3 regions of the Lysinibacillus sp. NPDC093712 genome follow, and region 2 is predicted to be linked to each of the others. Evidence: predicted binding sites of a transcription regulator. Region 2 holds the regulator's gene; each other region holds the start of a gene.
The links. The regulator Rex, encoded in region 2, represses fermentation and respiration genes when NADH is low (regulators of the CRP and FNR family bind a similar motif). The targets are predictions, from matches to a motif close to TTGTGAAATATTTCACAA.
Positions count from the first base shown of each region.

Region 1 (3,291 bases), on a different contig from region 2:
TGGAACGCATTTTACAGCATCCCAACCCAACGCTCTATTATAGTGAGTGGCTTTTAGATGCCATCAAAAATGCGAGTATCCTTGTTGAATTAAAATCGAATCAAAACACATTTATCGAATGGCCGCTCGGCATAAAGTCTGCTGTTATATTATAGGAAGCAAAACAAAAACCTTTTATGTAGATGATGCTTTTGAAACCGACTAGCCCATAAACTATTCTTATGTCTGAGGCATACTTGAAAAGTATGTCTTTTTGTCATGAATCAAACACCAATCCTTCATTCGTTGCGCTATAATCATATCAGCTTTCGATAGATTCTGGTATTCCTATTGCGAAAGTAACCATTAAAAAATTCACATCTGACAAATTTCTTTAGTAAAGAAGGTATAATAAAAAAATAGATTTATTATTGGAGGCAATTATCATGGATATAAAAGAAGCATTACAAACATTTTCTTCAATGACACTTACAGCAAGACAAGCGTTTTTTGAAAAAGAAGGCGACTGGCTATTGGAGGAAATGTTAACGCACATCGGTTCAACTGATGAAAGGCTACGTGACCACCTTATATATCGAACATTTATCGACCTGATCAGTGATAACTTACTAAATTCACAGCAACTCCAAAATTTGTTCGATACGGCAATAGGTGACGATTACTTATATGCAAACATCGGGGAACAAACGGAAGATAGTGTATTCACACGCTCCTTTTCAGCGTTACTTGTAGCTAGCATTCTTGCAAAAGATAGTGAGCTCCTTATTTTAAATGACACAAGCTTACAATCTTTCTTTAAAAAAATCGGTCGTTATTTGTTACTTGAAAAGGATACAAGAGGACACGTCGAAGGCAAAGGTTGGGCACACAGCATTGCACACGGGGCCGATTTAGCTGCCATGACAATTAAACACCCTAAGTTTGACTTGCAATATGCACCATCCATCTTACACGCACTGAAATTGGCAACTTGGAAAGATGTTGTCTATGTAAACGATGAGGAAGAACGCTTTGTAAATATCATTGAGGCATTATTAGCAAGAGACTATTCTGAAGAAGCCTTATCAGAATGGGTGGAGCAAGCTTTTGATAAATTCGAAATGCATTTGGTAACGCAAGGTTATAATGAAAGCTTTTTTAGCGGACGTACTTGCACATTAAATGCGATGAAGACATTATATTTCGCTTTAAAAATGAATAATCAAGCACCTAAACTTCAAAACACACTGTACATCCAAGTAGCAAAGTGGCTGAAGCTCGGTTCTTAACTTTTGATAGAGCATCCAAATCAAATTGGATGTTCTTTTTTCAGGAATCACCAATATTGATATACTAATTTCTGTTAAATATTGAAAGCGCTTAATTATGTTAACATAATTTTATCATTGTTCCAATATCCTTTCTCTTATCATTCCTTACATAGAAAATTTATCCTTTAATCTTCAAAAAAACGTCTTTTTATATACTCCTTTTTTAAAAAAAACGCAACTAAAAAGAATTAAAAACAGAGGTATAACAAGGACTTTATTACAAAACGTCGTCTAAAATGTGAAATAGGATTTTTCACAAATAATTTGTTTACTTAGTTAAATACGATAAACTCAGTATTTTCAACGTTTATACAGTGCTTATTTAACAAAACCTAAAAATACCAATAGCAAAATAGCTTTTTTTGTTCAAAAAATGTTCATATTCACCCCCCTTTCATTATCATATTTATAATTAATTATTTTTTTTTTTGGTGAAGCGGGCGTATAATCCTATATGCAAACAAAGTCATGATGTGACCATCGACATTAAAATTTTGTCCAATTTATGGTGCATAAATCATCATGTATGTGAACGCTTGCACCAGACCAATCAATTACAAGACATTATGTTTCATATTGAACCATGCCATTGTCATTGTAAATGCAACTGTACTTGATTGGTACATCAGATAAAAGAGGTGACCTCAATACCCACTATTTATAAATGTGAATCAAGACTACTACACATGAAATTTATGAATAGCCGTTTTATAGAAAGGAGTCAAACATGAATAAAAAATTAAGCTTAATGTTTTTAGTATTTGGCGCTATCGCAATCCTGTCTGGATGTGAACCATTAACAGTTTTCAATCCAAAAGGACCGAATGCTCAAACATTATCAAACACAATTATTTTATCCATTATTACAATGGCAGTTATTTTACTAGTCGTGTATGTGCTTTTTGCGTTTATGCTAACAAAATACCGAGCATCAAAAGCATCTGCCGATTATGAGCCACCTCATGAAGAAGGTAGTCACGTACTTGAAATTACGTGGACAGTTATTCCTATTATTATCGTAGCATTCCTAGCAATTGTTACTGTTAAAACAACTAGTACGGTAGAAACAACACCAGAAGGTTATGACAATAAAGAACCACTTGTTATTTATGCAGCATCTTCAAACTGGAAATGGCATTTTAGCTATCCAGAAGAGGGTATTGAGACTGTGAACTATGTAAACATTCCAACTGATCGTCCAATCGAGTTCAAATTGTATTCATTCGGACCAATCACAAGTTTCTGGATTCCACAGTTAGCTGGTCAAAAATATGCGATGAGTGACATGTTAACAACTATTCACCTTGCAGCTGATGAAGTTGGCTCTTTCATGGGTCGTAACTCAAACTTTAACGGTCGTGGATTTGCGGAAATGGAATTTGAAGCACAATCTATGACACAAGCAGACTTCGATCAATGGGTTGCTGATGTAAAAGCGAACGAAAAACCATTAACTGAAGAGAAATTCAAAGAATTATTAGCAGCTGAACACGTAGGTCGTTCAAGCTACTCATCTACTCACTTAGATTTCAGCCCAGCACCAATGGCACATGGTGATATGGATATGGGGGGTATGGACCATAGTGACATGGACATGTCTGACGAAGACATGAATCATGAAGATATGGACCATTCAAACACTGATGCCAAATCAACACATTCACACTAATTTTCAAATTTGAAAGGAGCGCATCCTATGAGTATGGAAGAATTATTCCATCCACTGCAAGAACCGATGATTTTAGCGGCAGCTATCAGTATCGTAGTTGGTGCAGTTGTTGTCGTAGCAGGCCTTACTTATTTTAAAAAATGGGGCTACTTCTATAAAAACTGGCTATCAACAGTCGATCATAAAAAGATCGGTATTATGTATATCGCCGTAGCACTATTAATGCTATTCCGCGGTGGTATCGACGCACTTTTAATGCGTGCACAAACAGCCGTTCCGGATAACGGACTTCTTGATGCACAACACTATAAC
Region 1 covers NZ_JBNNUU010000002.1:719,248-722,538, forward strand. The annotation lists gene ACQKNX_RS11040 (hypothetical protein) at 1-155, shown strand, start outside; gene ACQKNX_RS11045 (DUF2785 domain-containing protein) at 426-1,268, shown strand; gene qoxA (cytochrome aa3 quinol oxidase subunit II) at 2,038-2,979, shown strand; gene qoxB (cytochrome aa3 quinol oxidase subunit I) at 3,007-3,291, shown strand, end outside.
Region 1: the regulator Rex is predicted to act here: its motif matches at 1,837-1,854, upstream of qoxA (cytochrome aa3 quinol oxidase subunit II).

Region 2 (3,291 bases):
TGTGCCATTTTGGTCGTAGAGGCACGGGCTATATTTTTTTGAATAAAATCCTCAAGCTTTGCTTTCTCATCCTGCTGGCGTTCAAACATTTTTACATCGCGCTCATAGTTTTTCGCCTTTTCATCTAAATAAGCACTGTAGTTTCCAGTGTATTTCGTAACGCGATGACGAGAAACTTCATAGACGATGGAGACAACTTGGTCTAAGAAGTAACGGTCATGTGAAACGATTAAAATAGCGCCTTCATAGCCTTTTAAATAAGTCTCTAACCAAGATAATGTTTCTATATCTAAATGGTTTGTAGGCTCATCGAGAATTAATAAATCTGGCTTACTTAATAGAAGCTTTGCAAGAGCTAAACGAGTTCGTTGTCCTCCTGACAATGAGCTAATTGCTTTTTCATAATCCTCTGGGTAAAATTGCATACCATGAAGAACAGAACGCGTATCAGATTCGTATTGATAGCCTCCTGAATCTTTAAAATCATGCTGTAATTGGTCATATTCGGACATGACCTTTGCATACATTTCTGGATTTTCATAAACCGCTGGATCAGCCATTTGCTGTTCGAGCGAACGTAATGTCTTTTCTTGTCCAAGAAGCGGTTCGAAAATTGTCATCATTTCGTCCCAAATTGATAAAGTTGAATTTAGACCCGCATGTTGTTCTAAATAGCCAACTTGTACGCCCTTTGGAATAATAATATCGCCAGAATCATATGACAATTGACCAGCGATGATTTTTAGTAAAGTGGATTTACCAGCTCCGTTACGTCCGACTAATGCTACACGATCACGGTGTTGTACTTCTAGTTTGACACCACTTAAAATTTCATCTGCAATAAAGGATTTATATAGTTGATTGACTTGTAATACAATCATTCTTGACACCTCAATTCTTTCTTAGTGTAAAGGATGACGGAATTGCTTGCAATGTCAGTGCTTTACTTATTCTAAGCTGTCATGTAAGATTGAAACGATTTCTCTTTAGTTAGTGACGTAAAACACGCCGTTAACTAAAGGGAAATCCTCCACTTTTATAAGTGGGTGATGAATATGATATGCATTGAACTCAGTGTGGGTTGAAACCCGTCTGAATCAAATTAGCGACCCAGCGGATGTCATAGATTTTATGAGAAGACTTTAAGCATGCTCAAAAAATTCTGGATGCATGTACGCTGAAATGTAATTGATTCATATAAGCATGTTTCAAAATGAGTATTCAAATACGCTTAGGTGAATTTGATGTGTTTATAAGGAGGAAAAAGTTTGAAACAAGAAGTAAAAATTCCACAAGCCACAACGAAAAGACTTCCTCTTTACTATCGATTTATCCAAAACTTTGCGCAAGAAGGAATGGAACGTATTTCATCGAAGGAATTGAGCGAGGCGATGAAAATCGATTCTGCAACGATTCGTCGAGATTTTTCTTATTTCGGTGCGCTTGGCAAAAAGGGATATGGCTATGATGTTCAGCATCTATTGAAGTTTTTTAGCCAAACACTTGATCAGCATGAGACAACAAAAGTAGCGTTAATCGGTGTGGGGAACTTAGGGAATGCATTTTTAAAGTATAATTTCCAAAAAAATCATAACACTCATATTGTGGTTGCATTTGACTCAAAGGCACCAAAAGAAGGGAAAATGATAAGCAATATTCCCGTTTATCATCCCGATTTATTAGAAGAAAAGTATGATGAATTTGGAGCAGACCTTGCTATTTTAACTGTATCTTCGCGCTCTGCTCAGAAGATGGCTGATCGATTAGCAGCAATGAATGCAAAAGGCATTTTAAACTTTACGCCAGAGCGTATTACCGTACCAGATACTATGAAATTATTAACGATAGATTTGTCGGTAGAATTACAAGCGCTTATTTACTTAATCCGAAATAGCGATAAATAAAGGGCATTCACAAATTTGTAAACTGTTACAATTGATGGTGTTTAAACTATTGAAATAAATTCGCCAAACGAAAAAATTTAAGTTAAAATGATATATATATAAGAGGAGGTGGCTGCAATGGTTGTGCACTTAAGTGCTTTTACACCAGTTAGCCTAGTTATTATCGGTGTGGTTGCAATTTTAATATTCGGACCAAAGAAATTACCTGAGCTAGGTAAGGCAATGGGTTCTACACTTCGCGAATTTAAAAATGCAACAAAAGGTTTAGCTGATGACGATGATGATACAAAAAAGAAAATAATTGAACATAAAGAAAATGATAACGTTAAGTAAGTTAAGGATGTCTAGTTAATATGAATCCAAGAGAATTAACAGTCGTAGAGCATTTAGAAGAACTAAGAAAACGGCTCTTTATTTGCGCTGTTTTCTTTGTTATTGCACTTATAGTTGGCTTTTATCTAGCCGAACCACTTATTAAACATATTCAATATAGTAAAGAAGCGGAGCAACTAACTTTAAACGCATTTAAAGTGACCGATCCACTTGTCGTATATTTACAAGTGACGGTTGCAATCGCATTTGTGATAAGTTCACCGTTGCTTCTTCATCAACTTTGGTTGTTTATTACACCAGGTTTACATGAGACAGAACGCAAGGCAACTTTAAAATATATTCCATATTCGTTTTTTCTATTTTTAGCAGGAGCTTCATTTTCATATTTTGTGTTATTTCCCTATGTCATGCACTTTATGATGGGTTTATCTACAGAGTTAGAAATACAGCAAACAATTGGTATTAACGAATATTTTTCATTTTTGTTTCGTTTAGTCATGCCGTTTGGAATCATTTTTCAGTTACCTGTAGTGACGTTATTTTTAGCGCGTTTAGGTATATTAAATCCTGAACTGATGGTGAAATTCAGAAAATATGCATATTTCGGGTTAGTCGTTATTGCGGTATTTCTTGCACCACCAGATTTTATTTCAAACGTTATCGTAGCAATTCCGCTATTTGTAATTTATGAGTTTAGTATTATCATAGCACGCAGAGGCTATCGAAAGTTTTTACAAGCCGAGGCATTGCTTTTAGAGGAAGAGCGTAAAGAAGCAGAACGCGAGCAAGTTGAGCGTTTGTTAGCTGAACAACGACGACAAATTGAAGAATTAAATGACTAATAAAAAGAGCTAGATGTTTTCCACATCTAGCTCCTAGCTTGTCGACAAAAGGAATTAAGAATAGAAATCTTAATCCCTTTTGTTATTTTTATTGAAAAAAATGAGTTCTTACTTTCGTCTTGCCATACACTTCGAGCATCCCCTCTCTATGAACCTGTTTGCCATGTCCAAAATAGCAATTATAGTAAACTGCTAGCAATACATATAGATTG
Region 2 covers NZ_JBNNUU010000016.1:5,122-8,412, forward strand. The annotation lists gene ACQKNX_RS25155 (ABC-F family ATP-binding cassette domain-containing protein) at 1-881, opposite strand, end outside; gene ACQKNX_RS25160 (redox-sensing transcriptional repressor Rex) at 1,269-1,904, shown strand; gene ACQKNX_RS25165 (twin-arginine translocase TatA/TatE family subunit) at 2,022-2,237, shown strand; gene tatC (twin-arginine translocase subunit TatC) at 2,258-3,079, shown strand.

Region 3 (3,291 bases), on a different contig from region 2:
TACGAAGATTTCAAAAAACACGTAACAGCAGCATTACAATAATGGAGCAATTTGCTTAGTCAAAGGTGTAACGTTCAATACGTGCTCGTACTGGCGTATTGAAAGCATATGGTGTAATTTGAGTTGCAAGGCGTAGAACTTCGCATTAAATCATCAGTGCAACATTTCAATGGTTTATTCGTTGAAAGTATTAGAATCTTATGAAGCAGGAAGGTATGTTATGAAACGAGCAAGAATCATTTATAATCCTACATCTGGGAGAGAAGCGTTTAAAAAGCATTTACCAGAAGTATTGGAGAAACTAGAGGTAGCAGGCTATGAGACATCTTGTCACGCAACAACTTGTGAAGGCGATGCTATAGAAGCAGCAAAAAACGCAGTAGAACGTGGATTTGATATTATCATAGCAGTTGGTGGAGATGGGACGTTAAATGAGGTTGTTTCTGGTGTAGGTCAATTTGAAAAACGTCCGAAGATTGGCTTAATTCCAATGGGGACAACGAATGATTTTGCACGTGCCGTCCATATTCCACGAAATATTGATGAAGCCGTTGATATTATTATTAAAGGCGATACCTTACCAGTTGATGTTGGATTGTTAAATGGAGAACGCTATTTCATCAATATTGCTGCTGGGGGACGTATTACTGAGCTAACGTACGAAGTCCCAAGCAAAATGAAAACAATGCTAGGGCAGTTAGCTTACTATTTAAAAGCGGTTGAAATGATTCCATCTATTAAGGCATCACATATGCGTATAGAATATGATGGTGAAGTATTTGATGGAGATGCAATGATGTTTTTATGTGGCTTAACGAATTCTGTTGGAGGCTTTGAAAAGCTTGCACCAGATGCGAGCATAAACGACGGTTACTTTACATTATTAGTATTAAAAAAAGTGAGCCTTCCAGAATTTATTCAACTTGCGGCAATGGCGTTACGAGGCGAACATTTAAAGGATGATCGTGTTATTTATAAAAAGGCGAGTGTTGTGAAAGTTACGACGGAAAACGAAGTGCATTTAAATTTAGATGGCGAATATGGTGGAGATGCACCTGCAACGTTTGAGAACTTAAAGCGCCATATTGAAATTTTTGTACCGATTGAAGATATTCGTGAGGAAGATCGAATTTAAATAATCTTATGGAACAATTGCAGATAAGTGTAAATAAGTTTTGTAAATTTACACTTATTTGTTTATAATCCCCTCATAAATAGGGGTTGTGAAAGAATTAAGAAAAATGTTTGGCGAATATACGTATATTAAATGAACAAAATTTGAAACCTTTATAATAGGCCGAAGTTTCGGTCCATTATAAAGGTTTTTTTCGTTGAAATGGTGGAAAATATGGGTATGGATAAGGGAAAGGAAGTGGTGCAATTTGTATAAGTCACAGGAAAGAAAGCTTATTTGGTTAAGCTTCGGTGTTGCAATTATCATGCTACTTTCCATTCTGGGAAGAATATTTGGTAGTTAGGAGGGTAATGAGATGATTAATGAATCAGCAGTCTTTTGGAGTCGTGCATTAACGGAGCTTACGTTATCGTTCCATATCATATATGCAACGATTGGTGTCGGCGTGCCGTTAATGATTATGATTGCGCAATGGACTGGATATAAAAAGAATGACGAGCATTATATTTTAATGGCACGACGTTGGGCACGAGGTTTCGTCATTACCGTTGCTGTAGGGGTCGTTACAGGTACAGCTATCGGATTACAATTATCGTTACTATGGCCGAATTTTATGCAACTTGCAGGGCAAACTATAGCATTACCACTCTTTATGGAAACCTTTGCATTCTTCTTTGAAGCCATTTTCTTAGGTATCTACTTATACACTTGGGATCGTTTCGATAGTCAGAAAAAACATATGCTCCTTCTAATTCCTGTTGCTTTAGGTGCATCAATGTCTGCGGTTTTTATAACGATCGTCAATGCCTTTATGAACGCACCACAAGGCTTTGACATAGTGGACGGTCAGCTCGTTAATATTCAACCATTTCTAGCAATGTTTAACCCAGCTATGCCAACTAAAGTAGCGCACGTGCTTGTTACTGCCTACATGACATCAGCATTTGTGTTGGCGGCAATTGCAGGCTACCGTATGCTTAAAGGCTCAGACCATGTTTATCATAAAAAATCATTATTTTTACTAATGAAGATTGGTCTGGTTACATCGATTTCAGCAGCAATAATAGGTGACTTCTCAGGCAAATACTTAGCGGAATACCAACCAGAAAAATTAGCTGCGGCAGAATGGCATTTTGAAACAACAGATAAAGCATCACTTATTTTATTCGGTGTGCTAGATGGCGAGGAAGTAAAGTATGCCATTAAAGTACCTTATGCATTAAGTATACTGGCAGCTAATAATCCAAATGCAGAAGTGATAGGCTTAGATCAATTTGCGGAGGAAGACCGACCACCGCTTTATATTCACTATCTGTTTAATATCATGGTCTTTATCGGTATGTTCATGGCATTAGTATCTTTAGTTTATGTAGTAGGGAAACTACGTCGTTGGCGGTTTATTCATTCGCGGTTGTTTAGATGGATTATTGTTGCAGGTGCACCACTGTCAATTCTAGCGATTGAATCAGGCTGGTGGCTTGCCGAAGTTGGACGTCAACCGTGGATATTATACGGTATTATGCGAACACCAGAGGGCGCAACAACGAGCGATCATGTGGATTTAATGATGCTGTTATTCTCAGGTGTTTATGCCGTACTTGGAGTAGGTAGTACCGTTGTATTAATTCGCATGTTTAAAAAGAATCCAATTGAGCGTGAAATTGAAGATCGGAATATAGAAAAAGGCGGTGACATCATATGACATTAGAGATATTAGGAATTTCAGTATTGTGGATTTTCCTTTTTGGTTATGTGATGCTCGCATCCATTGATTTTGGTGCAGGCTTTTTTAATGCTTACAGTCTACTTATTGGGAAAAACCATATTATAACGAATATTATTAAACGATATTTATCACCTGTATGGGAAGTAACGAATGTCTTTTTAGTGTTTTTCTTTGTTGGGATTGTAGGTTTTTTTCCTCAAACAGCATTTTACTATGGAACAATTTTGCTTGTGCCGGTTAGTATTTCATTAGTGTTGCTTGCGATTCGCGGTTCGTACTATGCATTTGAATCGTATGGCGCACGTGGACATATTGGTTATTCTCTGACATATGGCTTAACAGGTTTACTTATTCCAGCCTCATTATCTGTAGTATTTGCTATTGCAGGTGGCGGCTATGTGGATATGGTGGAAGGGCAACCAGTATTAAA
Region 3 covers NZ_JBNNUU010000008.1:28,907-32,197, forward strand. The annotation lists gene ACQKNX_RS21130 (thioredoxin family protein) at 1-42, shown strand, start outside; gene ACQKNX_RS21135 (diacylglycerol kinase) at 221-1,135, shown strand; gene ACQKNX_RS21140 (cytochrome ubiquinol oxidase subunit I) at 1,491-2,837, shown strand; gene ACQKNX_RS21145 (cytochrome d ubiquinol oxidase subunit II) at 2,834-3,291, shown strand, end outside.
Region 3: the regulator Rex is predicted to act here: its motif matches at 1,222-1,239, upstream of ACQKNX_RS21140 (cytochrome ubiquinol oxidase subunit I).